2 regions of the Streptomyces syringium genome follow, and region 2 is predicted to be linked to the other one. Evidence: predicted binding sites of a transcription regulator. Region 2 holds the regulator's gene; the other holds the start of a gene.
The links. Region 2 encodes HrcA, which represses chaperone genes, less so after heat shock. Its sites were predicted from a motif close to TTNGCACTCNGNNNNNCNGAGTGCNAA; they were not measured.

Region 1 (15,584 bases), 1.9 Mb from region 2:
TCGCCAAGCACCAAGGCGAGCAGACCCTGGTCATCGGCCAGTACATCGACCAGCTCGACGAGCTGGGCGAGCACCTGAACGCGCCCGTCATCAAGGGCGAGACGACCAACGCGCAGCGCGAGAAGCTCTTCGACGCGTTCCGGCAGGGCGAGATCTCGGTGCTGGTCGTCTCGAAGGTGGCGAACTTTTCCATCGACCTCCCCGAGGCCACCGTCGCCATCCAGGTCTCGGGCACGTTCGGCTCCCGCCAGGAGGAGGCCCAGCGCCTCGGCCGGGTCCTGCGTCCGAAGGCCGACGGCCACGAGGCGCGCTTCTACTCCGTCGTCGCGCGCGACACGGTCGACCAGGACTTCGCGGCGCACCGCCAGCGGTTCCTGGCGGAGCAGGGCTACGCGTACCGGATCGTCGACGCGGATTCGCTGCTCACGGGCGAGGACGCGTAGGGCAGCCCCACGGCCCCGGCGGGGGCGTCACCGCCTGCCGTTGTGCTCCCCGAGGAGGACGACGCTGACGGCCGTCCCCGCGAAGACCTTGATCGCGCGGATCGTGCTGCCCAGCAGATGACGCTGGTGGCCGGGGGACGGGTGGAGGGCGGTGGCGTCCTGCCGGGCGCCCTCGGCGGTGGGGGTGAAGGTCGCGGTGGTCATGTGTCCATGATGGTTTTCCCGACCGGGCCGGACATCGTTCTGCCGGTGTAATCGCCCCTGCCCGCCCCTAGGACTCCAGGCCCATGCCGTCCCCTACGGGAGGAGGACGGCGACCCTGAGAAGGCACGGAAAACCATTCGCGCCCCGATTCCGTGCTGACTACAATCGCCCGTCCTGCCGCCTCCCGAGTCCTGGGAGCGCCGCCGTCCGGACGGAAACCGGCCGGCCTCCCGCTCGCCCCTCGCACCCACCCCCGGAGGCACCGCCGTGTCCGCGCCCGTCCCGCACACCGCCCCTGACCCCCTTGAGCGCGAGCGCGCCCACCTCTCCTCCTCCCGGTCCGCGCTGCGCGCCATGCGCGCCGACGTGGAGTCCCTCGACATCAAGGACGTGACCGCGAACTGGGTCAACGCCGCTGTGCTGCAAAGCCAGATCGAGGACCGCATCACCGCCCTCGCCGACCTGGCGCACACCCCGCTGTTCTTCGGGCGCCTGGACTATCTGCACGCGCCCGGCGCCGAACAGGCCGAGGGTGCCGAGGGAGAGCAGTTCTATATCGGCCGCCGCCATGTGCACGACGCCGACGGCGACCCGATGGTCATCGACTGGCGCGCGCCCGTCTCCCAGCCGTTCTACCGGGCGTCCAAGAAGCAGCCGATGGACGTGCGGCTGCGCCGCCGCTTCGGCTACACGGGCGGCGAGTTGACGGCGTACGAGGACGAGGACCTGACCGACGCCGCCGGTGACGAGCACGCCAGCCGGCTCCTCCAGAGCGAGATCGAGCGGCCGCGCGTCGGCCCCATGCGGGACATCGTGGCCACGATCCAGCCGGAGCAGGACGAGATCGTCCGCGCCGGGATCGGCGGCTCGGTGTGCGTCCAGGGCGCCCCCGGCACCGGCAAGACCGCCGTCGGCCTGCACCGCGTCGCCTATCTGCTGTACGCCCACCGCGAGCGGCTCGCCCGCACCGGCACGCTCGTCATCGGCCCGAACCGGTCCTTCCTCCAGTACATCGAGCAAGTCCTCCCCGCCCTCGGTGAGTTGAACGTCGCCCAGGCCACGGTCGACGATCTCGTCGCCCACGTCGAGGTGCGCGGCACGGACACCGCCGCCGCGGCCCGCGTCAAGGGCGACGCCCGGATGGCGGAGGTGCTGCGGCGCGCGGTGCGGTCGGGGGTGACGATGCCGGTGGATCCGGTGGTCGTCGTGCGCGGCTCGCGCCGCTGGCGGGTCCCGGCGTACGAGATCGAGGAGATGGTCCGCGAGCTGCTGGCCCGCGACATCCGCTACGGCGCGGCCCGCGACGCGCTCCCGCAGCGCATCGCGCACGCCGTGCTCGTACGGATGGAGGAGGCCGGCGAGGCCCCCGACGACCGGGTGCAGGACGCGGTGGCGCGCAACGCCGCCGTGAAGTCGGCGGTCAAGTCGGTCTGGCCGCAGGTGGATCCGGCGAAGCTGGTCCTGCGGCTGCTGTCCGACGCGGAGTTCCTGGCGGCGCACGCCGAGGGGATCCTGGACGCCGAGGAGCAGGCTGAGATCCTCTGGGACAAGCCGGCCCGCGGCGTGAAGTCCGCCAAGTGGTCGGCGGCCGACGCGGTGCTCGTCGACGAGGCGGCGGACCTCGTCGCCCGCACGCCCTCGCTCGGCCATGTGGTCCTGGACGAGGCGCAGGACCTGTCCCCCATGCAGTACCGCGCGGTGGGCCGCCGCTGCACGACCGGCTCGGCGACGATCCTCGGCGACCTGGCCCAGGGCACGACCCCCTGGGCCACGAGCAGTTGGCCGGAGGCCCTGACCCACCTCGGCAAGCCCGAGGCCACGGTGGAGGAGCTGACGATGGGGTTCCGCGTGCCGCGCGAGGTCATCGCGTACGCGTCCCGGCTGCTGCCCACCATCGCCCCTGGCCTGGCCGAGGCGACCTCGGTCCGTGAGGCGGCGGGCGACTTCACGGTACGGGCGGTTCAGCCGTCGGAGCTCGACGCGGCGGTGCTGGACGCCTGCGTGTCGGCTCTCGCCAAGGAGGGGTCGATCGGGCTGATCGCGGCCGACGCGCGGATCGCCGCGCTGGCGGACGTGCTGACGGCGGCGGGTCTGCCGTTCCTGTCCCCCGGCGAGGAAACCTCCGCCGAGGCCCGCCTCACCCTCGTCCCGGCCACGCTGGCCAAGGGCCTGGAGTACGACTACGTGGTCCTGGACGAGCCGAGCGCCGTCGTGTCCGGCGAACCGGACGAGCGCACGGGGCTGCGCCGGCTGTACGTGGCCCTGACCCGGGCGGTATCGGGACTGACGGTGGTGCATGCGGCGCCCTTGCCGGGGCAGTTGGGGTAACGGGCCATTTGGGGGTTCCCCGCCGCCCCCTCCCCTGGGGGTGGCGGAAAAACCCGTGACCTACCGCCCCATCGCCGTCAGCAACGCGTCCGTGAGGCCGGGGAACCTCGCGTCGAGGTCGGCCTTGCGGAGCTGTACGAGGCGGTTGCGGCCGGCCACGCGCGTGGCGGTCACACCCGCTTCGCGCAGCACCCGCATGTGGTGCGACACGGTCGACTTGTGCAAGTGGTCGAGCCCGAGGCCCTCGAGGCCGCAGCCGTGCTCCTTGCCGTCCAGAAAGACCGACAACAGCTGCATCCGCACCGGGTCGCCCAGCGCGTGCATGACCTTGACCAGCTCGATCTCGTCGGTCGCAGGCTGCGGAAGCCACTCGTCCACCACGTTTCCCTCTTCCTTCGCACCCCACCCGGATTTGTTTGACAATCATCCACCCTTCCCTATTGTTTGACGAGCATCAAACGATGATCATGGGAAGGGAACCCGTGCGTCTCCGCCTGCTCCTGCTCGCTCTCGGCACGTTCGCCGTCGGCACCGACACGATGGTCATGGCCGGCATCCTCGGCCGGGTCGCCGACGACCTCGACGTCTCCGTCGCGGCCGCCGGCCAGATGGTGTCCGTCTTCGCGCTCGCCTACGCCCTGCTCGCGCCCGTGCTCGCGACACTGACCGCCCGTTGGCGCCGTCGTCGGCTGCTGCTCACCGCGCTCGCGGTCTTCACGGCGGCCAACGCGCTCAGCGCGCTCGCCCCCGACTACCCGACGCTGCTGGCCACCCGGGTGCTCGCCGCGGCCGGTGCCGCGCTCTACACGCCCACCGCCAACGCCGTCGCCACCGCGCTCGTACCGCCGGAGCGGCGCGGCCGGGCGATCGCGACCGTCCTCGGCGGGATGACCGTCGCCACGGCCCTGGGCGTGCCGCTCGGCACGTACGTCGGCCGCGCCGACTGGCGGCTCACGATGTGGCTGGTCGTCGTGCTCGGCGCCGTGGCCCTGCTGGGCCTGGCCGTCTTCCTGCGCGAACTCCCCGCTCCCGCCCCGGCCGTGGGGCTGCGCGAGCGGCTGGCGCCGCTGCGCGAGGGACGGATCGTGGCCGCGGTGGCGACGACCTTCGTCTTCTTCGTCGCCTTCCAGGCCGTCTACATCTACCTGGCTGTCGCGGTGCGCCCCGCGACCGACGGCGAGGCGGGCCGGCTCACTCTGATCCTGCTGGTCACGGGCATCGCCTCGGTCGGGGGCAGCTGGCTCGGCGGTCGCGCGGTGGACCGCTGGGGCGTGCGGGCCGTCCTGCTCGTCGCCGGCTCGGTGGCGGCGCTCGCCTTCGGCGCCCTGCCCTGGCTCGGCCTGACCATGAGGGGCGCCCTGCTCTACGCCACGGTCTCCCCGCTCGCCGGCTGGGCCATCTCCGTCGCCCAGCCCCACCGACTGGCCTCCCTCAGCCCGGCCCACGCACCGCTACTGATCTCCCTCAACAGCAGCGCCCTCTACCTGGGCATGGCCGCGGGCGGCGGCGCGGGCAGCCTGGCGATGACCCTGCTGGGCGAGCGCTGGTTCCCCCTGGCCTCCACAGCCCTGGCCCTGGCGGTCCTGGCACTGGTGGCAACCACGACCTCCCACCCCCAACGAGAGGTGGCGGGTCGGAGCGGGCCTCTTGTCGGGCGTAAAGCGAAGCAGCCCGGCAAGAGGCCCGCGGAGGCCCGACACCGCACCACATCAAGCCCGTCCGGCGATTGAGGACGCCCGCGCAGCGGCAACGGCGGGAAACCCGGGAGACGACCGAACGCCCGCGCAGCGGACTACCCCCCGAGGGCCTCCCGCCAAACCCCCACCGCACCCGCCGAGACGGGCGCAGCCCACCCCGCAGGGCGAGCCGCTCCGCCGATGTGAAACGCGGAAATACCCGCATCGAGCAGCACCGGCACATGCTTCAACTGGAGCCCGCCGCCCACGAGGATCCGCGGCTCGTACCCCGGCTCGTCCCCGCGTGCCGCTTCCGTGACGAGCGTCGCGAGGCCGTCGTCGACACCCGAAGGGGATCCCGCGGTGAGGTAGGTGTCCAGACCGGGCTGGTCGGCGAGCTGCTTGCGCACGGCGTCGCGGTCGGCGGCCCGGTCGATGGCGCGGTGGAACGTCCACCGGGCGCGGGGGCCGACGGCCTCGGCGAGGCGGGCGACGGCCGGCAGGTCGGCCCGGCCGTCGTCGGTCAGGAAGCCGAGCACGAACTCGTCCGCGCCTTCGGCGGCCAGCGCCCTGGCGTCGTCACACAGCGCGTCGAGCGCCGCGGCGCCACCCGCGGAGAAACCGTCGGTGGCACGCAGCATGACGCGCACAGGGATGTCGACGGCGGCCCGTACCGCCGTGAAGGTCTCGAGGGCTGGCGTGAGGCCGTCGGCGGCCATGTCACTGACCAGTTCGAGGCGGTCAGCCCCTCCGGCCTGCGCCGCCACCGCGTCCTCGACGTCGAGCGCGATCACCTCAAGAATTGGTCTAGACATGTAGGACAGCCTGCCATATCCGCCGTGCACGTCGAAAGCCGTGCTCCACAATTGGCCTATGTCAGCTACGCCCGTACACCCGTCCGGCCCCGCCCTGCGTGTCCGCTGGCGACAGACGGTGGCGAGAGCCCGCGCCACGGTGGGCCCGCACACAGCGACCCCGCACGTGGCACACCCCGACCCCGACCCGTACGCCGACGACCTCCTGGCGCGCTGGTCCGAGCCGCAGCGCCGCTATCACACGGTCGACCACCTGCTGGCGGTCCTCGACCGCGTCGACGAGCTGGCCGAGCACGCCGACGACGCCGACGCCGTCCGCTTCGCCGCCTGGTTCCACGACGCGGTCTACCGCCCCGACCGCTCCGAGAACGAGGAGCGCAGCGCCCATCTCGTCGAGCGCGCGCTGCCCGAGCTGGGCATCGACCAGGCCCGCACGGCGGAGGTCGCCCGGCTCGTACGGCTCACCGTCGGCCACGACCCGGCCCCCGGCGACTGGAACGGCGAGGTGCTGTGCGACGCGGACCTCGCCGTCCTGGCAGGGTCGCCGGAGGACTACGCGGCCTACGCGGCGGCCGTCCGCGAGGAGTACGGCTTTGTGCCCGACGACGCCTTCCACGAAGGCCGCGCCGCGGTACTGCGACAGCTACTGGAGCTGCCGCGGCTGTTCCGCACCCCGCACGGGCAGGCCCACTGGGAGCCGGTCGCGCGCCGGAATCTCACCACCGAACTCGGATTGCTGGGCACAGCATCCGAGGGGCGCTAGGACGTGTGCCGGGAGCGCAGGACCGCGAGCATCCAGGCACGGATGCTGCGCACCAGCTCCCGGCCCGGGGCTATGGGCGCCGATTGCAGCACCTTGGAGAAATACTCGTCACTGGACGCTTCACCGGCCATCCAGCGCCGCCCCGACTCAATGATCTCGCCTTCGCGCACGATCATGCCAACCCCCACCTATGCGTAGCCGTACGTCGACGATAGGGACACCGCCCTCCGCGGCGTCCGTTTCGCCCACAACTTCACTGCTTCTACCCGGTACTTGCGGTAGTTTCACCTGGACGAATGCCGTAATCCCCCGGCAGCACCCGTTCAGGAGTCGTCAGGACTCCATCGCCCGACGCGCCAGGGCGTGCGCGGTGCCGAGCATTCCGGTAATGACCAGTACATATGGCTTGCGCACTTTCACCTCGGGCAGATCCCCCGCCTTGGGTGCGTCGATGATCAGCACGCCCTGAGGTTCACTCCCGGCGCACACCGGAGCGACGATGGCGGACTGGTAGTCGTCCCCCAGGTTGATTTTCAGATTTCCGTTCGTATGCCGGTTGTCGTGGATATAGATGATCTGCCCCTGGTTCAGGACGTTGAGCAGGGCCTGTTCGGTCCTCGTGTCGAATTGCACCGGAGGCGTCGCCTGCCCATGGGTCACCTCCAGCCTGAAGTGCTCGCCCTCCAGCCCGTAAAAGGCGGACCGCGCCTTGGGGCTCGCACCGTTGGCCACCACGGTGATGAGCCGGTCGTGAATCTGCCCCGAGATCTTGAGCACCTGGGTGGGCGTGGCACCCACCAGAGTTCCCATGTGGTCGACGATCGCCGACATGGCCGCCTCGAATTTAATGCCCGCAATACGTCGATAGCGCTTCCGCAACAGGGACGAGAGGAAGGGAGCCGACATCGCCGAGAGTGCCGCCGCGACAAAGAGGAGAATTTTGGCGGAACCGGCGGACGCATTGGCCCAGGCGCCGAAGCCGATGGTCAATCCGGGAGAAAGGACGGGCATCACATAAAAGGCGAAATCCTGCAATTTCTTTTTCAAAGACATGGCACCTGCTTTCGACGGACCGAAACGCACCGTGACAGCAGCGATTATCCCGGCGTTCACCCCGGCGTCGACCCACTCGGACCACACGTTCCCCACGAACCCCGAGCGCATCGGAGCAGGCTGCGGGGCAACTCACGGCCGGGGCGCCGCCACCGCGACTCAATACGCCCCTCGACAGATGTATCCGCGCTTTTATCCGGGCGGCCAGCAAGGGCAGGAATCGGCAATATAGCCCCCATCGTCCCGCCGCCGGACGGTAATCGGCGGACTTCCCGCCGAAAGCGTGCGGAACAACGCCGCAAATCCGGATATCGCGGACCCGGCGACGGCACGCACCGCCTCCCACCACCGTCTTCCGCTCCGTGAGACGGGCCCCGCCCGCGGGAATACCGTGGCCGGAATGCGCGCTGGCACCGGACATGCCCTCCGCCAGCCCGAACCGCATGCCAGTCGCCGTCTACGTCCTCGGTTTGTCTGTATTCGCCCTCGGAACATCCGAATTCATGCTGTCGGGGCTGCTGCAGCCCCTCGCCCGCGACATGGGCGTCTCCATACCCAAGGCCGGGCTGCTGGTGTCCGCCTTCGCGATCGGCATGGTGGTCGGCGCACCCCTGCTCGCCGCCGCGACGCTGAAGCTGCCGCGCCGTACGACCCTCGTCGCCCTGCTCGCCGTCTTCGGGCTCGGTCAGGTGGCGGGGGCGCTCGCCCCGTCGTACGGGGTGCTGTTCGCCTCCCGGGTGGTGAGCGCGCTGGCGTGCGCCGGGTTCTGGGCGGTCGGCGCGGCGGTGGCCGTGTCGCTGGTGCCGGTGACCGCGCGGGCGCGGGCCATGGCGGTGATGGTCGGCGGGCTGTCCATCGCCAACATCGCGGGCGTGCCCGCCGGGGCGTTCCTCGGGCAGCACGCGGGCTGGCGGGCGGCCTTCTGGGCGGTGGCCGGGCTGTCGGCGCTGGGCCTGGTCGGCGTGCTCGCGCTCGTCCCCGGCACCAAGCCGCCGACCGGCGCCGACGCACCCCGGCTCCGCACCGAGCTGGGCATCTACCGCGACCGGCAGGTCTGGCTCGCGCTCGTGACCACCGCGCTGAACGGCGCCGCCGTCTTCTGTCTGTTCTCCTACCTCGCCCCGCTGCTCACCGACACCGCCGGGCTCGACGAGGGCTGGGTGCCGACCGTGCTGGGGCTGTTCGGCGTGGGGGCGCTGATCGGCACGGCCATCGGCGGCCGGATCGCGGACGCCCATCTCTTCGCCACGATGTACGGCGGCATCGCCGCCTCGGCCACCGTGCTCGCCGTGCTGGCGCTGACCGCGCACACCCCGGCCGCCGCCGTGGGCATGGCACTGCTGCTGGGCGTCACGGCCTTCGCGACGGCACCGGCGCTGAACGCCCGGATGTTCAACGTCGCGAACGCCGCGCCGACGCTGGCGGGTGCCACGACGACGGCCGCGTTCAACATCGGCAACACGGTCGGCCCCTGGCTCGGCGGACTCGTCATCGGAGCCGGCTGGGGCTATCCGGCGGTCGCCTGGACGAGTGCGGGCCTCGCGGCCCTGGCCGTGGGCACCACCGCGATCGCCTCCCGGCTGCACCACGCGACGGCCGGCTCGCGGGTGATCGCGGGGTCCAGCGGGGCCGTGCCGACGGCGTCGGCGTCGGCCGAGGCACCGGCGCGCGCCGAGAGCTGAACGCCTCGGCGCCCGGCCTTTCCGCGCGCCGGTGGGCGCACCGATCCGCCCCGGCGCGCTGCCTTCAGTAAGCGCCCTACGGGCGCGTCCTCAATCGCCGGACGGGCTGCAAATGCAGCCCGTCCGGCGATTGAGGACACCACCGCGCAGCGGAGGTGCACCCACCACGGCCCGCAGGATCCTAGACGCCGCCAGGCCGCTCATGCTTTGGCCGACGCAGTCCCGCCGACGTCAGCAGCCGCACCAGCTCCTTGGTACCCACCTCCACCGCCCCCAGCCGGACGGCTTCCCCGTACGACGACGACGGCACGTCGTAGTGGTCCCGGTCGAAGGCGCGCGCCGGAGCGCCCAGCCGGGCCGCGAAGGCGTGCAGTTCCTGGTAGCTGACGTCGCTGACCAGGTGCGACCACATCCGCCCGTGTCCCGGCCAGGTGGGCGGGTCGATATAGAGGGTCATCGCAGCGCCGTCGCCAGGGATCCCACCGGGGCCAGCAGCACCGCCTGCTTCGCGCACGCCCAGTGCGGGTCCGGGCCCAGCTCCGGCTCGACCTCCAGGGCGTGCGGGTCGCCTTCGCCCGTGCACAGCGGGCACAGCGGCCAGCGGCCGTGCCGCTCCAGCAGCGCGTCCTGGACGTCCTGGGCGACGAGACCGGGCAGGAAGGCGGCACCCTGCGGCCACTGCTCGACCCACCACCGCCGGTGGGTGACCGCGTCCTCGACCAGCGAGACGACCTCCGCCTCCGCCACGTCCCCCGCCGCCAGATCGGCGAGGACGAGCGCGCGTGCGATGTGCAGTGCCTGTTCGAGCTCCATACGGTCCATTGTCGGGGACCGTGAGGGTTGACGGTTCACCGGACCGAAAATACCTTTCAAAAGGTGAGCAGCAAACTGAAGGAAACTTTCGACGCCGCGTCATCGCCCGTCACCCCGGTTCCTCCCGCTCCCGCGGCCCTCGCAGCCAAGGTCCGCACCCTCGCCCCCTCCATGACCCGTTCGATGCAGCGCGTCGCAGAGGCCGTGGCGGGCGACCCGGCGGGTTCCGCCGCGCTCACCGTCACCGGACTCGCGGAGCGCACGGGCACGAGCGAGGCCACCGTCGTGCGCACCGCCCGCATCCTCGGCTACCCCGGATACCGCGATCTGCGGATCGCGCTGGCCACGCTGGCCGCGCAGCAGGCGGCGGGCGCGGCCCCCGCCGTCACCGCCGACATCGCCGTGGACGACCCGCTGCCGAGCGTCGTCGCCAAGCTCGCCCAGGAGGAGGCGCAGTGCCTGGCGGACACGGCCGCCGCCCTCGACACCGCCCAGCTGGAGGCCGCCGTCGCCGCGCTGGCTTCGGCCCGGCGCATCGATGTGTACGGCATCGGCGCCTCGCACCTCGTCGGCCAGGACCTCGTCCAGAAGCTGCTGCGCATCGGCCTGATCGCCCACGCCCCCGGCGACCCGCACCTGGCCGTCACCAACGCCGTCCAGCTGCGCGCCGGCGATGTGGCGATCGCCATCAGCCATTCGGGGCGGACCACCGACGTCATCGAGCCGCTGCGGGTCGCCTTCGAGCACGGCGCCACGACGCTCGCGATCACCGGCCGCCCCGACGGCGAGCTCGTCCAGTACGCGGACCACGTCCTGACCACGTCCTCCGCCCGGGAGAGCGAGCTGCGCCCGGCGGCCATGTCCAGCCGCACCAGCCAACTGCTCGTCGTGGACTGCCTCTTCATCGGCGTCGCGCAGCGCACGTACGACAGGGCCGCCCCCGCGCTGTCCGCCTCCTACGAGGCGCTCGCCCACCGGCACACCCCGCGGAGCCGGCGCTGACCGCCCAGCCGCACGGAAGGAGCCGCCCGCCCATGACCTCGTACGCCGCCTACGCCGCGCTCCGCGCCCAGCTCGCGACCCTGACCACCGAGGCCTTCCGCCCCGAGCTCGCGGACATAGACCGGCTGCCCACCCTCGACCTCGCCCGGCTCATGAACGACGAGGACGCCACCGTTCCCGCCGCCGTCGCCACCCGGCTCCCGGAGATCGCCGCCGCCATCGACGCGGCGGCCGCCCGGATGGCGGGCGGGGGCCGCCTGGTCTACGCCGGCGCGGGCACCGCCGGCCGGCTCGGGGTGCTCGACGCCAGCGAGTGCCCGCCAACGTTCAACACCGACCCCGCCGAGGTCGTCGGGCTGATCGCGGGCGGCCCGTCCGCCCTCGTCCGGGCCGTCGAAGGGGCCGAGGACAGCGCGGAGCTGGCCGCCGCGGACCTCGCCGCGCTCGGCATCGGGCCGGCCGACACGGTCGTCGGCGTCTCCGCCTCCGGCCGCACGCCGTACGCGATCGGGGCCGTCGAGTACGCGCGGCGGGCCGGGGCGCTCACCGTCGGCCTGGCCTGCAACGCGGACTCGGCGCTCGGCGCGGCCGCCGAGCACGCCGTCGAGATCGTCGTCGGGCCGGAACTGCTCACCGGCTCGACGCGGCTGAAGGCCGGCACCGCCCAGAAGCTGGTGCTCAACATGTTCTCGACCATCACGATGATCCGGCTCGGCAAGACGTACGGGAATCTGATGGTCGACGTCCGCGCCTCGAACGAGAAGCTGCGGGCCCGTTCCCGGCACATCGTCGCGCTCGCCACGGGGGCGTCCGACGAGGAGATCGAGGCGGCGCTCGGCGCGACCGACGGCGAGGTGAAGAACGCGATCCTCGTCCTCCTCGGCCGCGTCGACGGCCCCACGGCCGCCCGCCTGCTGGCGGAGTCCAAGGGCCACTTGCGCGCCGCGCTCGACGCGACGCGGGGCTGACGTCGCCCGCTGCCGGAAAACGCCCGAGGGCGGCACCCCCGCGATGGGGGTGCCGCCCTCGGCACGTACTGCTGGAACAGCTGATCCTCGAAAGGATCAGAAGTCCATGTCACCGCCCGGCATGCCGCCCGGAGCGGCCGCGGCGGCCTTCTCCGGCTTGTCGGCGATGACGGCCTCGGTGGTGAGGAACAGCGCGGCGATGGACGCGGCGTTCTGCAGGGCGGAACGCGTGACCTTCGCCGGGTCGATGATGCCCTCGGCGATCATGTCCACGTACTCACCGGTCGCGGCGTTCAGACCGTGGCCGACGGGGAGGTTGCGGACCTTCTCGACGATGACGCCACCCTCGAGACCACCGTTGACGGCGATCTGCTTGAGCGGGGCCTCCAGGGCGAGCTTCACGGCGTTGGCGCCGGTCGCCTCGTCACCCTCGAGCTCGAGCTTCTCGAAGACCGCGGAGGCCTGGAGCAGGGCCACGCCACCACCGGCGACGATGCCCTCCTCGACGGCCGCCTTCGCGTTGCGAACGGCGTCCTCGATGCGGTGCTTGCGCTCCTTGAGCTCGACCTCGGTCGCGGCACCGGCCTTGATGACGGCCACGCCGCCGGCCAGCTTCGCGAGGCGCTCCTGGAGCTTCTCGCGGTCGTAGTCCGAGTCGCTGTTGTCGATCTCGGCGCGGATCTGGTTGACGCGGCCCTGGACCTGGTCGCTGTCACCGGCACCGTCGACGATGGTCGTCTCGTCCTTGGTGATGACGACCTTGCGGGCGCGGCCGAGCAGGTCGAGACCGGCGTTCTCCAGCTTGAGGCCGACCTCCTCGGAGATGACGGTGCCACCGGTGAGGATGGCGATGTCGCCGAGCATGGCCTTGCGGCGGTCACCGAAGCCCGGGGCCTTGACGGCGACGGACTTGAAGGTGCCACGGATCTTGTTGACGACCAGGGTCGACAGGGCCTCGCCCTCGACGTCCTCGGCGATGATCAGCAGCGGCTTGCCGGACTGCATGACCTTCTCGAGGAGCGGCAGCAGGTCCTTGACCGAGCCGATCTTCGAGTTGACGATCAGGATGTACGGGTCGTCGAGCGACGCCTCCATACGCTCCATGTCGGTGGCGAAGTACGCCGAGATGTAGCCCTTGTCGAAGCGCATGCCCTCGGTGAGCTCGAGCTCGAGCCCGAAGGTCTGCGACTCCTCGACGGTGATGACGCCTTCCTTGCCGACCTTGTCCATCGCCTCGGCGATGAGCTCGCCGATCTGGGTGTCGGCGGCGGAGATGGAGGCGGTGGAGGCGATCTGCTCCTTGGTCTCCACGTCCTTGGCCTGCTCGAGCAGGGCGGCGGAGACGGCCTCGACGGCCTTCTCGATGCCACGCTTCAGCGCCATCGGGTTGGCACCGGCGGCCACGTTGCGCAGACCCTCACGGACCAGCGCCTGGGCGAGGACGGTCGCGGTCGTCGTGCCGTCACCGGCGACGTCGTCCGTCTTCTTCGCGACCTCCTTGACCAGCTCGGCGCCGATCTTCTCGTACGGGTCCTCGAGCTCGATCTCCTTGGCGATGGAAACACCATCGTTGGTGATCGTGGGGGCGCCCCACTTCTTCTCGAGGACGACGTTACGGCCCTTGGGGCCGAGGGTGACCTTGACGGCGTCGGCGAGCTGGTTCATCCCGCGCTCGAGACCGCGCCGTGCCTCCTCGTCGAACGCGATGATCTTGGCCATGTGAAGTGGTCCTCCCAGGACGGGGTGGATTGCTCCGGACCGCGCTGGCGCCCGCGACGGACGGCCTGCACACCTGGCGGTTCCTTGCCCCGCCTGGCCTGCGGACCTCACCGACGGTCCAAATCTGTCACTCTCACTCGGAGAGTGCTAAGCCCAATGATTAGCACTCGACCCCCCCGAGTGCAAGCGCCCCGGGCCAAGAGCTACCCACACGAGCGGCGGTCACACACGGGGCTCGGCCACGCCCCCGGGACGGGTGCGCCCGGGGAGCACGAAGGGTCCGTACCTCCCCCTGGAGGTACGGACCCTTCGGCGAGCCGATTGAGCCTAGGTGGTCGATGCGCCGAGATCAGCCGACCGCCAGCTTGACCATGTCCGCCTGCGGACCCTTCTGACCCTGCGAGATCTCGAACTCGACTCGCTGCCCCTCCTCGAGGGTGCGGTAGCCGTCCATCTGAATCGCGCTGTAGTGGACGAAAACATCCGCACCACCGTCGACCGCGATGAAGCCGTACCCCTTCTCCGCGTTGAACCACTTGACGGTGCCCTGAGCCATGCCTAACTCCCCTATTACTGGCCCTTGCGCAGGACCGCACTTCGCGGACCCGGGTCAGACCTCACCCCCCGGCAGTCCCCTGATCTTCGACATGGGGAACCCCGGAAGATGTGCGCCGGAACGCGTCGACCGCGGCTGAATGTATCTGCACGGATGCCGTCTGCAACAGGTCACTCGGACGAGAATTCCGGGCGCGGCCGATTGGCGATAAGCGGTGAATTCCGGGGATTCCCGGGCAAGTCGGGCCGGACATAACGCAACCAACCCGACAATTCGTGCACACGCTCGGCACGCAACTTGACGGGTTCTCATATGCGTACGGCACTGACGCAGGAGGGGGAACGCCCCAACTGTATCGCGGTTCAACAGACGGAATCGCCCCGTCCGTTTTCCGGCCGGGGCGATTCACGGGACTTCCGCAGGAAACCTTCGAAAGGGTCAGCCGCCGGCGACCGCAGGAATGATCGAGACACCGGCGCCGTCGGGCGTCACCGCATTCAGGCCGCCTTCGAAGCGCACGTCGTCGTCATTGACGTACACATTCACGAAGCGGCGCAGCTTGCCGCTCTCGTCCAGCACGCGGGCGGCGATGCCGGGGTGGTTCTTCTCCAGGTCGGCGATCACCTCGGCGAGGGTCCCGCCCTCGGCGGGGACCTCCGCCCGGCCGCCGGTGTAGGTGCGCAGGATGGTGGGGATGCGAACGTTGATGCTCATGCGAATGCGCCTTCCGGCTAGAGAGACGTGAGGGGCCGGCACCGGCCGTCGAGGTGCCGGGGGCAGGGGCCTGAGGGGCAGGGGCGGCAGGCTCAGTTGCCGGCCAGGCCCGCCGCACGGAACGCGTCGAGGCTCGGGCGGATGGTCGCGGAGGGACCGGTGGTCGGGGCCACGGCGTCCAGCGTCTTCAGCCCGTCGCCCGTGTTGAGCACGACCGTCGTCAGGGACGGATCCAGCACTCCCGCTTCGATCAGCTTCTTCGTGACGCCGACCGTCACCCCGCCCGCGGTCTCCGCGAAGATCCCCTCCGTACGGGCCAGCAGCTTGATCGCGTCGACGATCTGCGCGTCGGTGACATCCTCCACCGCACCGCCCGTCCGCCGCGCGATGTCGAGCACGTACGGCCCGTCGGCCGGGTTGCCGATCGCGAGGGACTTCGCGATCGTGTCCGGCTTCACCGGCCGCACCACGTCGTGGCCGTCCTTGAAGGCGCGCGAGACCGGCGAGCAGCCCTCGGCCTGGGCGCCGAAGATCTTGTACGGCCGGTCCTCGACCAGACCGAGCGCGATCAGCTCCTTGAGCCCCTTGTCGATCTTCGTGAGCTGCGAGCCGGACGCGATGGGGACGACGATCTGGTCCGGCAGCCGCCAGCCGAGCTGCTCGCAGATCTCGTACGCGAGGGTCTTGGAACCCTCCCCGTAGTACGGGCGCAGATTGACGTTGACGAAGCCCCAGCCCTCGCCGAGCGGATCGCCGATCAGCTCGGAGCAGAAGCGGTTCACGTCGTCGTAGGTGCCCTCGATGCCGACGAGGTCGCCGCCGTAGACGGCGGCCATGACGACCTTGCC
Region 2 (15,584 bases):
CCGAGGCCAACCCGGACTCCGTCGACCCGCGCTATCTGGCGGAGCTGCGCGAGGGCGGCTTCAACCGCATCTCCTTCGGCATGCAGAGCGCCCGCCCGCACGTCCTGCAGATCCTGGACCGCACACACACCCCGGGCCGCCCGGAGGCCTGCGTCGCCGAGGCCCGGGCGGCCGGCTTCGAGCACGTCAACCTGGACCTGATCTACGGCACGCCGGGCGAGTCCGACGACGACTGGCGCGCCTCACTGTCCGCCGCGATCGGCGCGGGCCCGGACCACGTCTCGGCCTACGCCCTGATCGTCGAGGAGGGCACCCAGCTCGCCCGGCGCATCCGCCGCGGCGAGGTCCCGATGACCGACGACGACGTCCACGCCGACCGCTACCTCATCGCCGAGGAGATGCTCACCGCCGCCGGCTTCGACTGGTACGAGGTCTCGAACTGGGCCACCACCGAGGCCGGCCGCTGCCGCCACAACGAGCTGTACTGGCGCGGCGCCGACTGGTGGGGCGCGGGCCCCGGGGCGCACTCGCACGTGGGGGGCGTGCGGTGGTGGAACGTCAAGCACCCGGGCGCGTACGCGCAGGCGCTGTCCGAGGGACGCTCCCCCGGCGCGGGCCGCGAGGTCCTGCCGGAGGAGGACCAGCGGGTCGAGCGGATCCTGCTGGAGCTGCGCCTGCTGGACGGCTGCCCGCTGTCCTTGCTGAAGCCGGCGGGCGCGGCGGCGGCTGCGCGCGCTCTGGCGGACGGCCTGCTCCAGGCGGGCCCGTACGAGGAAGGGCGCGCGGTACTGACGCTGCGGGGTCGGCTGCTGGCCGACGCCGTGGTCCGGGACCTGGTGGACTGATGCGAGTACCGGGGCGCTGCCCCGGACCCCGGTCCTCAATCGCCGGACGGGGCGCTGTGCCGTGTCCACGATCACCGGACGGGCTGAGACATCAGGGCGCCGTCACGAAATCGATCAGTTCCTCCACCCGCCCCAGCAGCTGCGGCTCCAGGTCCTTGTACGAACGCACCGACCCCAGGATCCGCTGCCAAGCGGCCCCCGTGTTCTCCGGCCAGCCCAGTGCCCGGCACACGCCCGTCTTCCAGTCCTCGCCGCGCGGCACGCGCGGCCAGGCCGTGATGCCCACCGAGGACGGCTTCACCGCCTCCCACACGTCGATGTACGGGTGGCCGACGACCAGCACGTCCTCGCCCGTGACCTGCGCCGCGATCCGCGATTCCTTGGAGCCCGGCACGAGGTGGTCCACCAGGACCCCCAGGCGGGCGTCGGGGGCGGGGGCGAAGGAGCGGACGATGGCGGGGAGGTCGTCGATGCCCTCCAGGTACTCCACGACCACGCCCTCGATGCGCAGGTCGTTGCCCCACACCCGCTCCACGAGCTCCGCGTCGTGCCGCCCCTCCACGTAGATGCGCCCGGCCCGGGCCACCCGTGCCCGGGCCCCGGGCACGGCCACCGAGCCCGAGGCGGTCCGCTGGGGTGCGCGGGGGCTCAGGGGGCCCGGGCGTACGAGCGTGACGACCCGGCCCTCCAGGAGGAAGCCGCGCGGCTCCATCGGGAAGACCCGGTGTTTGCCGAAGCGGTCCTCCAGGGTGACCGTCGGGCCCTGCGCCGTCTTCTCGCAGCGGATCACCGCCCCGCAGAAGCCCGTGGTGACCTCCTCGACCACCAGATCGGGCTCGGCCGGGACCTCCGGAGCGGGGGTGGTCTTCTTCCACGGAGGGGTCAGGTCGGGGCCGTACTGTCTGCTGCGCATGGAGCCGTTCCGGTCAGGGGATCCGGGGCCGGGGGTGCCCGGCAGCGCACGACCTCTGCCGCGCACCAGCCCGACCATAGGAAAAACCGCGCTACCGGCGTTACGACACGCCGAAACGCACCGCGAGCGCGTCACGCTGCGCCCGGACAAACCCGGCATCCACCACCGCGCCGTGCCCCGGCACGTAGATCGCGTCCTCGCCGCCGAGCACCAGCAGCGCGTCCAGCGCCGCGGGCCACTGCTCGGGGAGGGCGTCCGAGCCCGCCTGCGGTTCACCGGACTCCTCGACCAGATCACCGCAGAAGACGACCTCGGGAGCGCCACCGGCGTCCGTGACCAGCACCGCCAGGTCGTGCGCCGTGTGCCCGGGCCCCACGTCGGCGAGCAGCACCCGACGGCCGCCGCCCAGGTCCAGGGTCAGCTCGCCGGAGACCAGATGGTGCGGGCGGACGAGCAGATCGGCCGCCTCCTCGGCGGCATCGGGGTCCACCCCCTCCCGCACCGCGCTCGTGCGCACCTCTTCCCCGTCGCGGAGCACCCTGTCGATGCCCATCGCCCCGTACACCTGCACACCCGCGAAGGCGGCGGTGCCCAGCACGTGATCGAAGTGCGCGTGGGTGAGAGCGATATGCGTCACGCGGCGGCCGAAGAGTTCCTCGACCTCCCGACGGATCTCCGCGCCCTCCCGCAGGGACGAGCCGGTGTCCACGAGCAGCACCCCGTCAGGCCCGGAGACGGCCCCGATCGTGCAGTCCCAGACCGGCATCCTGCGGCGCGCGATCCCCGGCGCGAGCGGCTCCCAGCGCTCCCGCGCGCCCCGTTGCCCATGATTTTCCATACCGAGACGCTAGCCGGAGCACGGTACGGTTTGCCCGCCAGGGAGGCGCGCGGCGGGACGGCCCTTGCCCTGGCCGTAGTACCCGGCCGTACACTGGCGGGAGGGATTTGGCACTCGTGACCTTCGAGTGCCAGGGACGACCCCGTGAGACGGCTGGACAGGGAGGTGCGCGCGGTGCTGAGCGAACGAAGGCTCGAGGTGTTGCGCGCCATCGTCCAGGACTACGTGGGCACCGAGGAGCCCGTCGGCTCCAAGGCCCTCACCGAGCGGCACCGGCTGGGCGTGTCCCCGGCCACCGTGCGCAACGACATGGCCGCGCTGGAGGACGAGGGCTTCATCGCCCAGCCCCACACGAGCGCGGGCCGCATCCCGACCGACAAGGGCTACCGCCTTTTCGTCGACAAGCTGGCCGGTGTCAAGCCGCTGTCCTCGCCCGAGCGTCGCGCGATCCAGAACTTCCTGGACGGCGCCGTCGACCTGGACGACGTCGTGGCGCGCACGGTCCGGCTGCTGGCGCAGCTGACCCGTCAGGTCGCCGTGGTGCAGTACCCGTCGCTGACCCGCTCGACGGTGCGGCATGTGGAATTGCTCTCACTCGCCCCGGCCCGTGTGATGCTCGTGCTGATCACGGACACCGGCCGCGTCGAGCAGCGCATGGTCGACTGCCCGGCGCCCTTCGGTGAGACCTCGCTCGCGGACCTGCGGGCACGGCTCAACAGCCGGGTCGTGGGGCGGCGGTTCGCGGATGTGCCGCAGCTGGTGCAGGACCTTCCCGAGTCCTTCGAGCAGGACGACCGAGGAACCGTTTCTACGGTGCTCGCGACCCTGCTGGAGACCCTGGTCGAGGAGACCGAGGAACGGCTGATGATCGGCGGCACCGCCAATCTCACCCGCTTCGGGCACGACTTCCCGCTGACGATCCGGCCCGTGCTGGAGGCGTTGGAGGAGCAGGTCGTGCTGCTCAAGCTCCTGGGTGAGGCCAAGGACTCGGGCATGACCGTCCGTATCGGTCATGAGAACGCTCACGAGGGACTGACCTCCACATCGGTCGTGGCCGTCGGCTACGGTTCGGGCGACGAGGCAGTCGCCAAACTCGGCGTGGTCGGACCGACCCGCATGGACTACCCCGGAACGATGGGAGCGGTACGCGCAGTGGCACGTTACGTCGGACAGATCCTGGCGGAGTCGTAAGTGGCCACGGACTACTACGCGGTCCTGGGCGTACGGCGTGATGCCTCGCAGGACGAGATCAAGAAGGCCTTCCGCCGACTCGCCCGCGAGTTGCACCCGGATGTGAACCCGGACCCGAAGACCCAGGAGCGGTTCAAGGAGATCAACGCCGCTTACGAGGTGCTCTCCGACCCGCAGAAGAAGCAGGTCTACGACCTCGGCGGCGACCCGCTGTCCTCCTCGGGCGGCGCCGGTGGCGCGGGTGGCTTCGGCGCGGGCTTCGGCAACTTCTCCGACATCATGGACGCCTTCTTCGGGCAGGCCTCACAGCGCGGCCCCCGGTCGCGCACGCGGCGCGGCCAGGACGCCATGATCCGGCTCGAAGTGACCCTCGACGAGGCGGCCTTCGGGACGACCAAGGAGATCCAGGTCGACACGGCCGTCGTCTGCACCACGTGCAGCGGCGAGGGCGCGGCCCCCGGCACGTCCGCCCAGACCTGTGACATGTGCCGCGGTCGCGGTGAGGTCTCGCAGGTCACCCGGTCCTTCCTCGGCCAGGTCATGACCTCCCGGCCGTGCCCGCAGTGCCAGGGCTTCGGCACCGTGGTGCCGACCCCGTGCCCGGAGTGCGCCGGCGACGGCCGCGTCCGGTCGCGGCGGACCCTGACCGTGAAGATCCCGGCCGGTGTCGACAACGGCACCCGCATCCAGCTCGCGGGCGAGGGCGAGGTCGGCCCCGGCGGCGGCCCGGCCGGTGATCTGTACGTGGAGATCCACGAGATCCCGCACACCACCTTCCAGCGGCGCGGCGACGATCTGCACTGCACGGTCACCATCCCGATGACGGCCGCGGCCCTCGGCACGAAGGTGCCGCTGGAGACGCTGGACGGCATCGAGGAGATCGACATCCGGCCCGGTACCCAGTCCGGCCAGTCGATCCCGCTGCACCAGCGCGGTGTCACGCACCTGCGAGGCGGCGGCCGCGGTGACCTCGTTGTGCACGTCGAGGTGACCACCCCCGCCAAGCTCGACCCGCAGCAGGAGGACCTCCTGCGACAGCTCGCGAAGCTGCGCGGCGAGGAGCGGCCCATGGGCGAGTTCAAGCCGGGGCAGCAGGGGCTGTTCTCGCGGTTGAAGGATGCGTTCAACGGTCGGTAGGCGTCCGGCTGGGGGTTCCGGGGGTCGTCCCCCGGGCCTGCACAGTAAGCCGGGGCAGCAGGGGCTGTTCTCGCGGTTGAAGGATGCGTTCAACGGGCGGTAGGCGTCTGTCGCCAAGCTTGATCGACGCGTTCAACGGGCGCTGACAAACGCCGCTCAGTCGTCCGAACGTCGGGCCGGGGCCTTCGCCCCGGCCCGACGCGCGTTTCCGGGGCCCGCGTCAACGCCCCTTCCCCGCAAGCCGGTACGCGGTGTGGCCGGCGGCAGCCGACAGGCCTCCACCCGTACGGGTGGAGTCGAGGGGGCGCCCTCGGCGCGGACTCCACGACCGGGTTCGATTCGGCGCCGTGCGCGGGGCGTGACACGATGTGGTCATGGCTTTTGAATCCAGGGGGGCCTCGGCGCTGACGGGCCTGTTCCGGTATCCGGTCGTGCAGGCCCCCATGGCGGGCGGCACCTCGTGTCCGTCGCTCGCCGCGGCCGTGTCCGAGGCCGGTGGCCTCGGATTCCTCGCCGCCGGGTACAAGACGCCGGCGGCGATGCGCGAGGAGATCACGCGCACGCGCGCCCTGACCGACCGCCCCTTCGGTGTGAACCTCTTCATGCCGCAGCCGCCCGTGACCGACCCGGCCGCCGTGGACGCGTACGGGCAGCGCCTTGCGGGCGAGGCCGCCCGGTACGGGGCGCCGCTCGGTGATCCGGACCGGAGCCGCGACGACGCGTACGAGGCCAAGCTCGCGATCCTCCTGGAAGATCCCGTTCCGGTCGTCTCCTTCCACTTCGGCTGCCCGGCCCCCGAGGTCCTCGCGGCACTGGCCCGGGCCGGCACGCTGACGGTGGTGACGGCCACCTCCGCCGCCGAGGCGCTGGCCGCGCAGACGGCGGGCGCGGACGCGGTCTGCGTCCAGGGCGTCGAGGCCGGTGGCCACCAGGGCACCCACCACGACGACGCGGGCGCGGACGGGACGGGCGTCGGACTGCTCACCCTCCTCGCGGAGGTCCGCGACGCGGTGACCGTCCCGCTGATCGCGGCGGGCGGCCTGATGCGCGGCGACCAGATCGCGGCCGTCCTCGCGGCGGGCGCCTCGGCGGCGCAGCTCGGCACGGCGTTCCTGGTCTGCCCCGAGTCGGGCGCCCATGACCTGCACAAACGGGCCATGACCGATCCGCTGTTCCTCCGCACCGAACTGACCCGGGCCTTCTCCGGCCGCCCCGCGCGCGGTCTGGTGAACCGTTTCATCCGCGAGCACGGCCCGTACGCCCCGGCCGCGTACCCGCAGGTGCACCATCTGACGTCCGGCCTGCGCAAGGCCGCCGCGCAGGCGGGAGACCCGCAGGCCATGGCCCTGTGGGCGGGCCAGGGCCACCGTCTGGCGCGGGAGCTTCCGGCGGGGCGGCTGGTGGAGGTCCTGGCCGCCGAACTGGACGCGGCACGGGTGTCGTTGACGCGAGGCAGTGAACTGCGAGGGAGCGAGACATGACAGCACCGGTCTTCCTGGTCGAGGAGGACTCCCTGACGGGCGTCTTCCCCGGTACGGTCTTCCCCCTCGACGGCCCGGAGGGGCGGCACGCGGTCTCGGTCCGCCGGCTGCGGGTGGGCGAGGAGATCGTCCTGACGGACGGTGCGGGCACGGGCGCGTTCGGCACCGTCGCCGCCGTCGAGGGCAAGGACCGCCTCGACGTGGCGGTCACCTCGGTGCGCGCCGAACCCCTGCCGCAGCCGCACATCACGGTCGTCCAGGCGCTGCCCAAGGGCGACCGGGGCGAGTTGGCTGTCGAGACCATGACCGAGACGGGCGTCGACGGGATCGCGCCGTGGTCGGCGTCCCGGTGCGTCACGCAGTGGAAGGGCGAGCGCGGGCTGAAGGCGCTGGGCAAGTGGCGCGCGACGGCCCGCGAGGCCGGGAAGCAGTCGCGCCGCCTCCGATTCCCGCCGGTGTCCGACCTCCTGACGACGAAGCAGGTCTCGACCCTGCTCGCGGACGCCGCGTTCGCGGCGGTCCTCCACGAGGAGGGCAGCAGCGCCCCGCTGGCCACGGCCTCGCTCCCGCAGACGGGCAATATCGTCCTGGTCGTCGGCCCGGAGGGCGGCGTCTCCCCCGAGGAACTGGCCGCCTTCGCCGAGGCGGGCGCCAAGCCGTACCGGCTGGGCCCGAGCGTGCTGCGCACGTCGACGGCGGGCACGGCGGCGACGGCACTGCTGCTGGGCCGCACGGGCCGCTGGTCCTGAAGGTCCTTCCCCCGCGCCGCACATCCGCGTGACCGGCTGTGCGGCGCTCAGCGTACCCCCCGACGCACCCCGGCGCCCGGCCCCGCCGGGCGGCCCGATGTGACCGAAAGTCGATCACCGTCGTGCCCCGGTCTCGCCCGGAATCCGTCCGGCCGGGATGCTTGCAGCCATGGCACAGCTCAGCTCCCGGGATTACGAGCGCATGCTCGACCTTGTCGTCGCGGTCCTCGAGAACGACGACCCGGACGCGTTATGGCATCTGGTCGCCGGCCACCTCCACGAGACCCTCGGCTGCGACACGGTGCTGTTCGCGGGGGTCGACCTGGCGGAGCGGGCCGGACAGGCCGAGGGGTGGGCGCCCGAGCGGATCGGTCCTGCGGTGGAGGACCTCATCGCGCGGCGCATTCGCCAGCAGCACCCGCTGATCCCCTATCTCAGGGCGGGGGAAAGGCAGCCGGTGACCATGAGCCAGCTCTGCGAGCGGTGGCGCCACTCCCGGTGGCGCAGCGAGGCGCTGCGCGACTTCGGCACGACGCATCAACTGGGGCTGCCGATGCCCGGCCGGGCGAACGTGCTGCGCACCGTCTCCCTCGGGCGCAAGGGGGAGTTCACCGAGGAGGAACTCGCCTTCGCCGCTCGGATCCAGCCACTGCTCGGCAGCGTCGACAGCCATGTGCGGGAGCTGCGCCGACTGCGTGAGGCCGCCGGCCGGGGGCCCGGGGGCGCTGACGCGGGCGGGCACGGCCTGACTCCTCGTGAGTTCACCGTCCTCGGCCTCCTCGCGGAAGGACACACGGCCGATGTGATCGGCCGTCGGCTGACCATCTCCCGGCACACGGTCAACCGGCACCTGGAGAAGATCTACCGCAAGCTCGGCACCAACAACCGCGTCTCCACGGTATCGCTGGCGAGGCGGACCGGCCTCGTGGTGTGAGTAGGAAGTTCTTCCTATGGCGGCGCCTCGGGGGCGTGGTCATGCTCGGAAGCAGAGGGAGCCGACGTCGGCCGCGGGGGAATCGGCGTCGGCCGGGGCCCGGCTGCCGGGCCCCGGGGCGGGTCGGCCGTCGGCCACTGGAAGGCCTGACGCGTTCTTCCGCGCCGCCCGCCCGAGTGGGAACCTCCCTCTATGAGGGCATTGAGGCGACTGCGGGGTCGGCGGGTGCTGTCCGCGGCGGGTGCCGCGGCGTTGACGGGTACGGCGGTTGTGGCGCTCGCCGCCTGCCAGCCCTCCGACGCGCTCGACACGGCGACCGTCTCCGTCGCCACCGATCAGCTGGCCACCCGGCAGCTGGAGCGGGAGCACATCCCCGTGCGCTGGCTGACCTGCACCGGGAAGGCGGAGTACGACGGCAGCACGGACAAGGACGGCAAGCGCAAGGTCACGGCCGTCGGCGTCGACTGCCAGGGCAGGACCGACAAGGACAAGAAGATCATCGCCTTCGGCAGGGTCACCGGCATCAACGGCCACGCGTGCGTCACGGGCTCGCTGACCGTGAAGGTCGACGGGCGGACCGTCTTCTCGGGCGGCGTCCTCGGCGACTGCGGGCAGGCCGGCGGCGGCCAGGGCAAGCCCCCGCCGCACCCGTCCCCGACGTGCACCGACAAGAAGGGTGACGGCGGGCACGGCGATCACCACGGCGGCGGCCAGGGTGGCAAGCACGGTGGGAACGAGGTCTCCCCGCAGGGGAAGTAAGGCCCGGCAGGCCGGGCGGCGGTATCGGCTCCGCCGACGTCGGCACGTCCGCGCCCGGCCCGGGGCCGTCGTCGTCCGAGGGCGGCCCGGTAGCATCCGGACCGTACGAGCCGACGACCCGGGAGGAGCCCACCGGTGGCGGGAGAACCGCAGGCCGATTGCCTGTTCTGCAAGATCGTGGCGGGGGAGGTGCCGGCGACCGTCGTACGGGAGTCCGAAACCGCCGTCGCGTTCCGTGACATCAACCCCCAGGCGCCCACCCACGTCCTGGTGATCCCCAAGGTGCACTACCCGGACGCCGCTTCCCTGGCGGCGGCCGAGCCGCAGATCGCCGCGGACATACTGCGTGAGGCCGGTGAGGTCGCGGCGCAGGAGGGCGTGGACCAGAAGGGCTTCCGCATCGTCTTCAACACCGGTGCCGGTGCCGGGCAGACCGTCTTCCACGCGCACGCCCACGTGCTGGGCGGCCGGGGCCTCAACTGGCCCCCCGGCTGACCGAAGCACCCCGCACCACACCGCACACACGAAAGCAGCCCCTTGTCCGTACGTGAACTCGTCGTCCTCGGCACCGCCAGCCAGGTGCCCACCCGGCACCGCAACCACAACGGCTACGTTCTGCTCTGGGACGGCGAGGGGCTGCTCTTCGACCCCGGTGAGGGCACCCAGCGGCAGATGCTGCGCGCCGGAGTGGCCGCACACGACCTGAACCGGCTGTGCGTCACCCACTTCCACGGCGACCACTCCCTCGGCCTCGCCGGGGTGATCCAGCGGATCAACCTCGACCGGGTGCCGCACCCGGTCACCGCGCACTACCCCGCGAGCGGTCAGCGGTTCTTCGACCGGCTGCGGTACGCCACCGCCTACCGCGAGACGGTGAAGCTGAGCCAGGAGCCGGTGTCCGGGCCCGGCGGGGTGCTGGCCGCGGCCCCCTCGTACACGCTGGACGCGCGCAGGCTCTCGCACCCCGTCGAGTCCTACGGCTACCGTCTGGTCGAGCCCGACGGCCGGCGGATGCTGCCCGCGCTGCTCGCGGAGCGCGGCATCGGCGGGCCGGACGTCGGCCGGCTCCAGCGCGAGGGCGCGGTCGGCGGTGTGACGCTGGACGAGGTGAGCGAGGTACGGCCCGGTCAGCGGTTCGCGTTCGTCATGGACACCCGGCTGTGCGACGGCGTGTACGAGCTGGCCGAGGGCTGTGACCTGCTGGTCATCGAGTCCACGTTCCTCGACGAGGACGAGGGGCTCGCCGTCGAGCACGGCCACCTGACGGCCGGCCAGGCGGCCCGGGTCGCGGCGGAGTCGGGCGTCCGGCATCTGGTGCTGACGCACTTCTCGCAGCGGTACAGCGACCCCGCGGTCTTCGAGCAGCAGGCCCGGGCAGCGGGCTTCGAGGGCGAGCTGACGGTCGCCCGGGACCTGATGCGCGTGCCCGTGCCGAAGAGGCGGTGACCACCGCCCCCTCGGCCGCGGGGACCTACGGGAGGTAGTACATCGGGTTGGGGAGCTTGAAGGTGCGGTCGGCGTAGCCGCCCTTCAGGTCGCTGTACTGGTCGCCGAAGTTGGCGACGATGTCGTACCCCTGCGACTCGATGTGCTTCCGCGTGCCCGCCTTGTACTCGACCGTGGTGCAGGTGGCACCGCAGGGCAGATAGGCCGGCGGGTTCTTCTTGTTCTTCAGGAAGAAGTGCGCGGGGTCGGCGACGGGCTTGTAGCCGACGTTCTTGAGGTTCCGCGCGCTCCACTCGCGCTGGTGCTCTGCGCGCCCGGTGACGTAGAAGACCTCGATCCCCTTGGCCTTGGCCCAGTTGACGAGCTTCGGCATGCCGAAGACCGGGGACATGTCGGTGGACTTCAGATAGGCGTCCTGGGACTCGGGCGTGAAGTGGAAGCCGACCTGGAGCTCGTAGTTGTACGACAGCAGGGTGGTGTCGTCCAGGTCCAGGACGATGGCGGGCTTGGCCTTCTTCCCCTGGGTCACCGGGCCGTTCTTCGCGTTCTTCTTCACGACGCCCTCGAGGTGGGCCTTGGCCTTCTTCTCGATGTCCGCGACCTGCTTGGCGTAGTTGCTGTCGGGCGAGGCGTAGTGCTGGCCCGCCGCGTCGACCGTGTCGCCGTAGTAGGCCTTGATCTTGTCGGTGACCTTGGTGAGGTTCGGGATCTCCTTGTCCGTGCGCGGCGCGGCGTGGTCGGCGGAGGCAGCACCGGCCGCGAACAGACCGGCACCGACGGCCACGGCCGCGGTGGCGGCCGCTATGCGGACGCGCTTCGAGGAGCGCTCGGGGGAGGAGGAGAGGGTCACGTGCGGGCTCCTGGGGAACAGGGAGGAGAGGCGGTCGGAACAGTTGTCTACGCGCGCAGACCGGCGCCGTCAATCTACGCGCGGAGACCGGGCCCGACAGGCGGTGATGACGGCACGTCAGGCCTCGTCCGGCGGACCGCGTCCGCTGCGCGTACGGTGTGGACTGACCAGCGATGAGAAGGGGACCCGCCATGGCGCAGGAAGTACGTGGAGTGATCGCACCCGGCAAGAACCAGCCGGTGCGGGTGGAGACGATCGTCGTGCCGGACCCGGGGCCCGGCGAGGCCGTGGTGAAGGTGCAGGCGTGCGGCGTCTGCCACACCGATCTGCACTACAAGCAGGGCGGCATCAACGACGACTTCCCCTTCCTCCTCGGCCATGAGGCGGCGGGTGTCGTGGAGGCCGTCGGCGAGGGCGTGAGCGAGGTGGCCCCCGGCGACTTCGTCATCCTCAACTGGCGGGCCGTCTGCGGCCAGTGCCGGGCGTGTCTGCGCGGGCGCCCGCAGTACTGCTTCGCCACGCACAACGCGAAGCAGAAGATGACCCTGACCGACGGCACCGAGCTGTCCCCGGCGCTCGGCATCGGTGCGTTCGCCGAGAAGACGCTGGTCGCCGCCGGGCAGTGCACGAAGGTCGACCCCGCCGTCTCCCCGGCGGTCGCCGGGCTGCTCGGCTGCGGCGTCATGGCGGGCATCGGCGCGGCGATCAACACCGGCCAGGTGGGCCGTGGCGACTCCGTCGCCGTCATCGGCTGCGGTGGCGTGGGCGACGCGGCCATCGCGGGCTCCCGGCTGGCGGGGGCGGCCCGGATCATCGCCGTCGACATCGACGACCGCAAGCTGCAGACGGCCCTGACCATGGGCGCCACCCACACGGTCAACTCGCGCACCACGGATCCCGTCGAGGCGATCCGCGAGCTGACCGGCGGTTTCGGCGCCGATGTCGTCATCGAGGCCGTCGGCCGCCCCGAGACGTACGAGCAGGCCTTCTACGCCCGCGACCTGGCCGGCACCGTCGTCCTGGTCGGTGTGCCCACCCCCGAGATGAAGCTGGAGCTGCCGCTGCTCGACGTCTTCGGCCGCGGTGGCGCGCTGAAGTCCTCCTGGTACGGCGACTGCCTGCCCTCGCGCGACTTCCCGATGCTCATCGACCTGCATCTGCAGGGCCGGCTCGACCTCGGCGCGTTCGTGACCGAGACGATCGGGCTGGGCGACGTGGAGAAGGCGTTCGAGCGGATGCACGAAGGGGATGTGCTGCGCTCGGTCGTGGTGTTCTGACCGTCGTCGCGCTGACGCCGGACGGGCTGCTGTGCTTGTGTCCTCAAACGCCGGACAGGCTGCTGTGCTTGTGTCCTCAAACGCCGGACAGGCTGAATGGGCCCAGCCCAGTCAAGCCCGTCCGGCGATTGAGGACGCGCCCGCAGGGCGCCCGCCGCCGCAGGCGGCAAGACGGCCCGTAGTCGAAGATCCGCCGGACAGGCCTACGCCGGGCAGGCCCGGTCCAGGATGCGCGCCGCGACGGCCGGCGAGTCGACCAGGGGATGCAGGGCCATGGCGCGCAGCGCCGCACCGTGGTTCTCACCCACGGCCGCATCGATCGCGGCCCGTTCGACGGCCTTGAGCTGGAGCATCAGCCCCAGCTGGTCCTCACGCAAAGGGGCGCACGGCAGCGGCCGTGCGCCCCTCGCGCTCACCTCGCAGACCGTCTCGATGATCGCCCCGGGGTCCAGCGCCGGCACCGTCGTGCCGTTGCGGACGTTGAGGATCAGCCGGGTGCGTTCGTCCCGGGCGACCGCCCGCATCAGGGCCAGGGCCACCTGGTCGTAGCCGCCGCCGTCCAGGTCGCAGGAGTCGCGCTGCCAGCCGCCGCTGGCCGCCCGGCTCTCGGCCATGTAGGTCTCCTCGCGGTGCAGCCGCGTCCGCTCCCACAGCGCGTACGCCCGCTCGGGCTCGGCGGCGGCCGCCGCGAAGAAGCCGCCCTGCTGCTGGTCGAGGAACTCGCCCCGGGTCTCCGGCGACTCCAGCACCGCGTGCAGGGTCTCGCGGCGGAAGTAGTAATAGTGCAGATACTCGTTCGGCAGCGAGCCGAGCGCCTGGAGCCACTGGGCGCCGAAGAGCTTGCCCTCCTCGAAGGAGGACAGGGCCGCCTCGTCCGCCAGCAGCCCCGGCAGCAGGTCCCGGCCGTCCTGCGTCAATGACCTCAGCCAGCCGAGGTGGTTGAGGCCCACGTAGTCGAACCCGACCCGGTTCGGGTCGGCGCCCGCCGCCCGCGCGGCGCGCCGCACCAGCCCCACGGGTGAGTCGCAGATGCCGATGACCCGTTCACCCAGAACGGCCGACATCGCCTCGGTCACCATGCCCGCCGGATTGGTGAAGTTGATGACCCAGGCGTCCGGGGCGACCGCCGCGACGCGCTCGGCGATGTGCAGCGCCACCGGGATCGTCCGCAGCCCGTAGAGCACGCCGCCCGCGCCGACGGTCTCCTGCCCCAACACGAGCTCGCCGAGCGGAATCCTTTCATCACGCACCCGTCCGGCGGTGCCGCCCACCCGGATCGCGGAGAAGACGAAGTCCGCCCCGCACAGGGCGTCGTCCAGGTCCTCGACGGCCGTCACGACGGGGGCGCCCGGGATGCCCTCCGCCTGCTCGGCCAGCACGTTCGCGATGACCTTCAGTCTCGCGGAGTCGGTGTCGTACAGCGTGAGTTCGGTGCAGCGTCCGGGTGCCTCGCGTCGCGCGTCGTCCAACAGGGCCCGGTGCACCAGAGGCACCCGGAAACCGCCACCGCCGAGAATCGTCAGCTTCATGGCCCGGAACGTATCGCAGCATCGGGCACACTGTCGGGACCCGCACCCCGTGTAGAGGAGCAGCGAGCGAGCATGACGATTTTCTCGCCTCATGCGGCACCGCAGACGGCACTGTCCGGCGAGCGTTCCGAGGTGTTCGAGGGCGCCGCGCCGGTCCTCGACCCGCTGGCCGAGGTCCGGGCGGAGGGCGACCCGGAGACGGACGTCTATCTGACCGGGACCGTCTTCCTCGACATCATCTTCACCGGCCTGGACTCGGCCCCCGTGCGCGGCACCGAGTCCTGGGCGCGCGGCATGGGCTCCAGCCCCGGCGGCATCGCCAATATGGCCACCGCCCTCGCCCGGCTGGGCCTGCGGACCTCCCTCGCCGCCGCCTTCGGCGACGACATGTACGGGGAGTACTGCTGGGAGGCGCTCTCCCGCGGCGAGGGCATCGACCTGGGGCTCTCCCGCACGGTTCCCGGCTGGCACTCCCCGGTGACGGTCTCGATGGCCTACGAGGGCGAGCGCACGATGGTCTCGCACGGTCACGAGGCCCCGCCGCCCGGTGAGGGCGGCGCCCCCGCCCCCGAGTGCCCGCCGCCCGCCCGTGCCTGCGTGGCGCTGCTGGTGCCCGGCCGGCAGGAGGAGTGGATCGGCACCGCGGCCCGGCGCGGCAGCCGGGTCTTCGCCGACGTCGGCTGGGACGAGACCGGCCGCTGGGACCCCTCGGACCTGGCCGATCTGGAGCACTGCGAGGCGTTCCTGCCCAACGCCGAGGAGGCCATGCGCTACACCCGGACCGACTGCCCGCGCGCCGCCGCCCGGGCCCTGGCCGAGAAGGTGCCGCTCGCCGTCGTCACGATGGGCGAGCGGGGCGCCTTCGCGGTGGACAGCCGCACCGGGGAGAGCGCCGAGGTGCCGGCCATCGCCGTCGAGGCCCTCGATCCCACCGGCGCCGGGGACGTCTTCGTCGCGGGCTTCGTGACCGGCACCCTGGCCGGCTGGCCGCTCGCCGACCGGCTGGCCTTCGCGGGCCTGACCGCCGCCCTGTCCGTACAGGAATTCGGAGGATCACTCTCCGCACCCGGCTGGGTGGAGATCGCCGCCTGGTGGCAGCACGTGCGGTCCTACGACGACTCCCCGTCCGCCCCGCGCCGCTACGCCTTCCTCGACGGCATCCTCCCCGCCGCCGCCCGCCCCTGGCCGCTGCGCCGGGCCGTGCCGACGCTCGGATTCCGCCAGCCGTGACCGGCCGCCACCGGGCCCGGCCCCACAGGCCTGTCCCCGCGGGCCTGCCGGGTCTGCCGGGCCTGCCGTAAAACCCCTCGGGCCGACCGGCGCCCCGTCGTACCCTTGATATCCCAAGGATGTCCGGAGACATCGGGCGGATTCCGCTCCCTCCGGGCACGTCGGAACGCAGGAAAAGAGGGGATGAGCAGGCCCGAGTGGCCGGCCCATGACTCAGACACCCACACGACCGCAGGCGACAGCCCGGTTCACGGTCCCGGCCAAGCACCCCATGGTGACGGTCCTGGGCTCCGGGGACGCGCTCCTGCGCGTGATCGAGAAGGCCTTCCCCCACGTGGACATCCACGTCCGGGGCAATGAAGTCAGCGCCGCCGGGGAGCCGCGGGAACTCGCCCTCGTGCAGCG

Region 1: groL (chaperonin GroEL) is a predicted target of HrcA. The motif match lies at 13,627-13,653, and genes of this name have one in related genera.

Annotation. Positions count from the first base shown of each region.
Region 1 is NZ_JAGIOH010000001.1:4,496,323-4,511,906, reverse strand. It holds gene JO379_RS20215 (DNA repair helicase XPB) at 1-443, shown strand, start outside; gene JO379_RS20210 (hypothetical protein) at 471-647, opposite strand; gene JO379_RS20205 (HelD family protein) at 915-2,975, shown strand; gene JO379_RS20200 (ArsR/SmtB family transcription factor) at 3,036-3,353, opposite strand; gene JO379_RS20195 (MFS transporter) at 3,458-4,705, shown strand; gene JO379_RS20190 (copper homeostasis protein CutC) at 4,768-5,466, opposite strand; gene JO379_RS20185 (HD domain-containing protein) at 5,525-6,229, shown strand; gene JO379_RS20180 (hypothetical protein) at 6,226-6,405, opposite strand; gene JO379_RS20175 (hypothetical protein) at 6,563-7,393, opposite strand; gene JO379_RS20170 (Cmx/CmrA family chloramphenicol efflux MFS transporter) at 7,726-8,964, shown strand; gene JO379_RS20165 (DUF4031 domain-containing protein) at 9,146-9,421, opposite strand; gene JO379_RS20160 (DUF8819 family protein) at 9,418-9,786, opposite strand; gene JO379_RS20155 (MurR/RpiR family transcriptional regulator) at 9,841-10,779, shown strand; gene murQ (N-acetylmuramic acid 6-phosphate etherase) at 10,812-11,747, shown strand; gene groL (chaperonin GroEL) at 11,844-13,466, opposite strand; gene JO379_RS20140 (cold-shock protein) at 13,816-14,022, opposite strand; gene JO379_RS20135 (MoaD/ThiS family protein) at 14,461-14,736, opposite strand; gene thrC (threonine synthase) at 14,829-15,584, opposite strand, start outside.
Region 2 is NZ_JAGIOH010000001.1:2,550,280-2,565,863, reverse strand. It holds gene hemW (radical SAM family heme chaperone HemW) at 1-845, shown strand, start outside; gene JO379_RS11415 (DUF3097 domain-containing protein) at 937-1,758, opposite strand; gene JO379_RS11410 (MBL fold metallo-hydrolase) at 1,859-2,596, opposite strand; gene hrcA (heat-inducible transcriptional repressor HrcA) at 2,771-3,787, shown strand; gene dnaJ (molecular chaperone DnaJ) at 3,788-4,924, shown strand; gene JO379_RS11395 (nitronate monooxygenase) at 5,299-6,405, shown strand; gene JO379_RS11390 (16S rRNA (uracil(1498)-N(3))-methyltransferase) at 6,402-7,154, shown strand; gene JO379_RS11385 (helix-turn-helix transcriptional regulator) at 7,324-8,088, shown strand; gene JO379_RS11380 (hypothetical protein) at 8,281-8,847, shown strand; gene JO379_RS11375 (histidine triad nucleotide-binding protein) at 8,983-9,342, shown strand; gene JO379_RS11370 (ribonuclease Z) at 9,385-10,293, shown strand; gene JO379_RS11365 (HAD family acid phosphatase) at 10,319-11,143, opposite strand; gene JO379_RS11360 (S-(hydroxymethyl)mycothiol dehydrogenase) at 11,335-12,420, shown strand; gene JO379_RS11355 (family 4 glycosyl hydrolase) at 12,624-13,949, opposite strand; gene JO379_RS11350 (PfkB family carbohydrate kinase) at 14,022-15,179, shown strand; gene JO379_RS11345 (PhoH family protein) at 15,388-15,584, shown strand, end outside.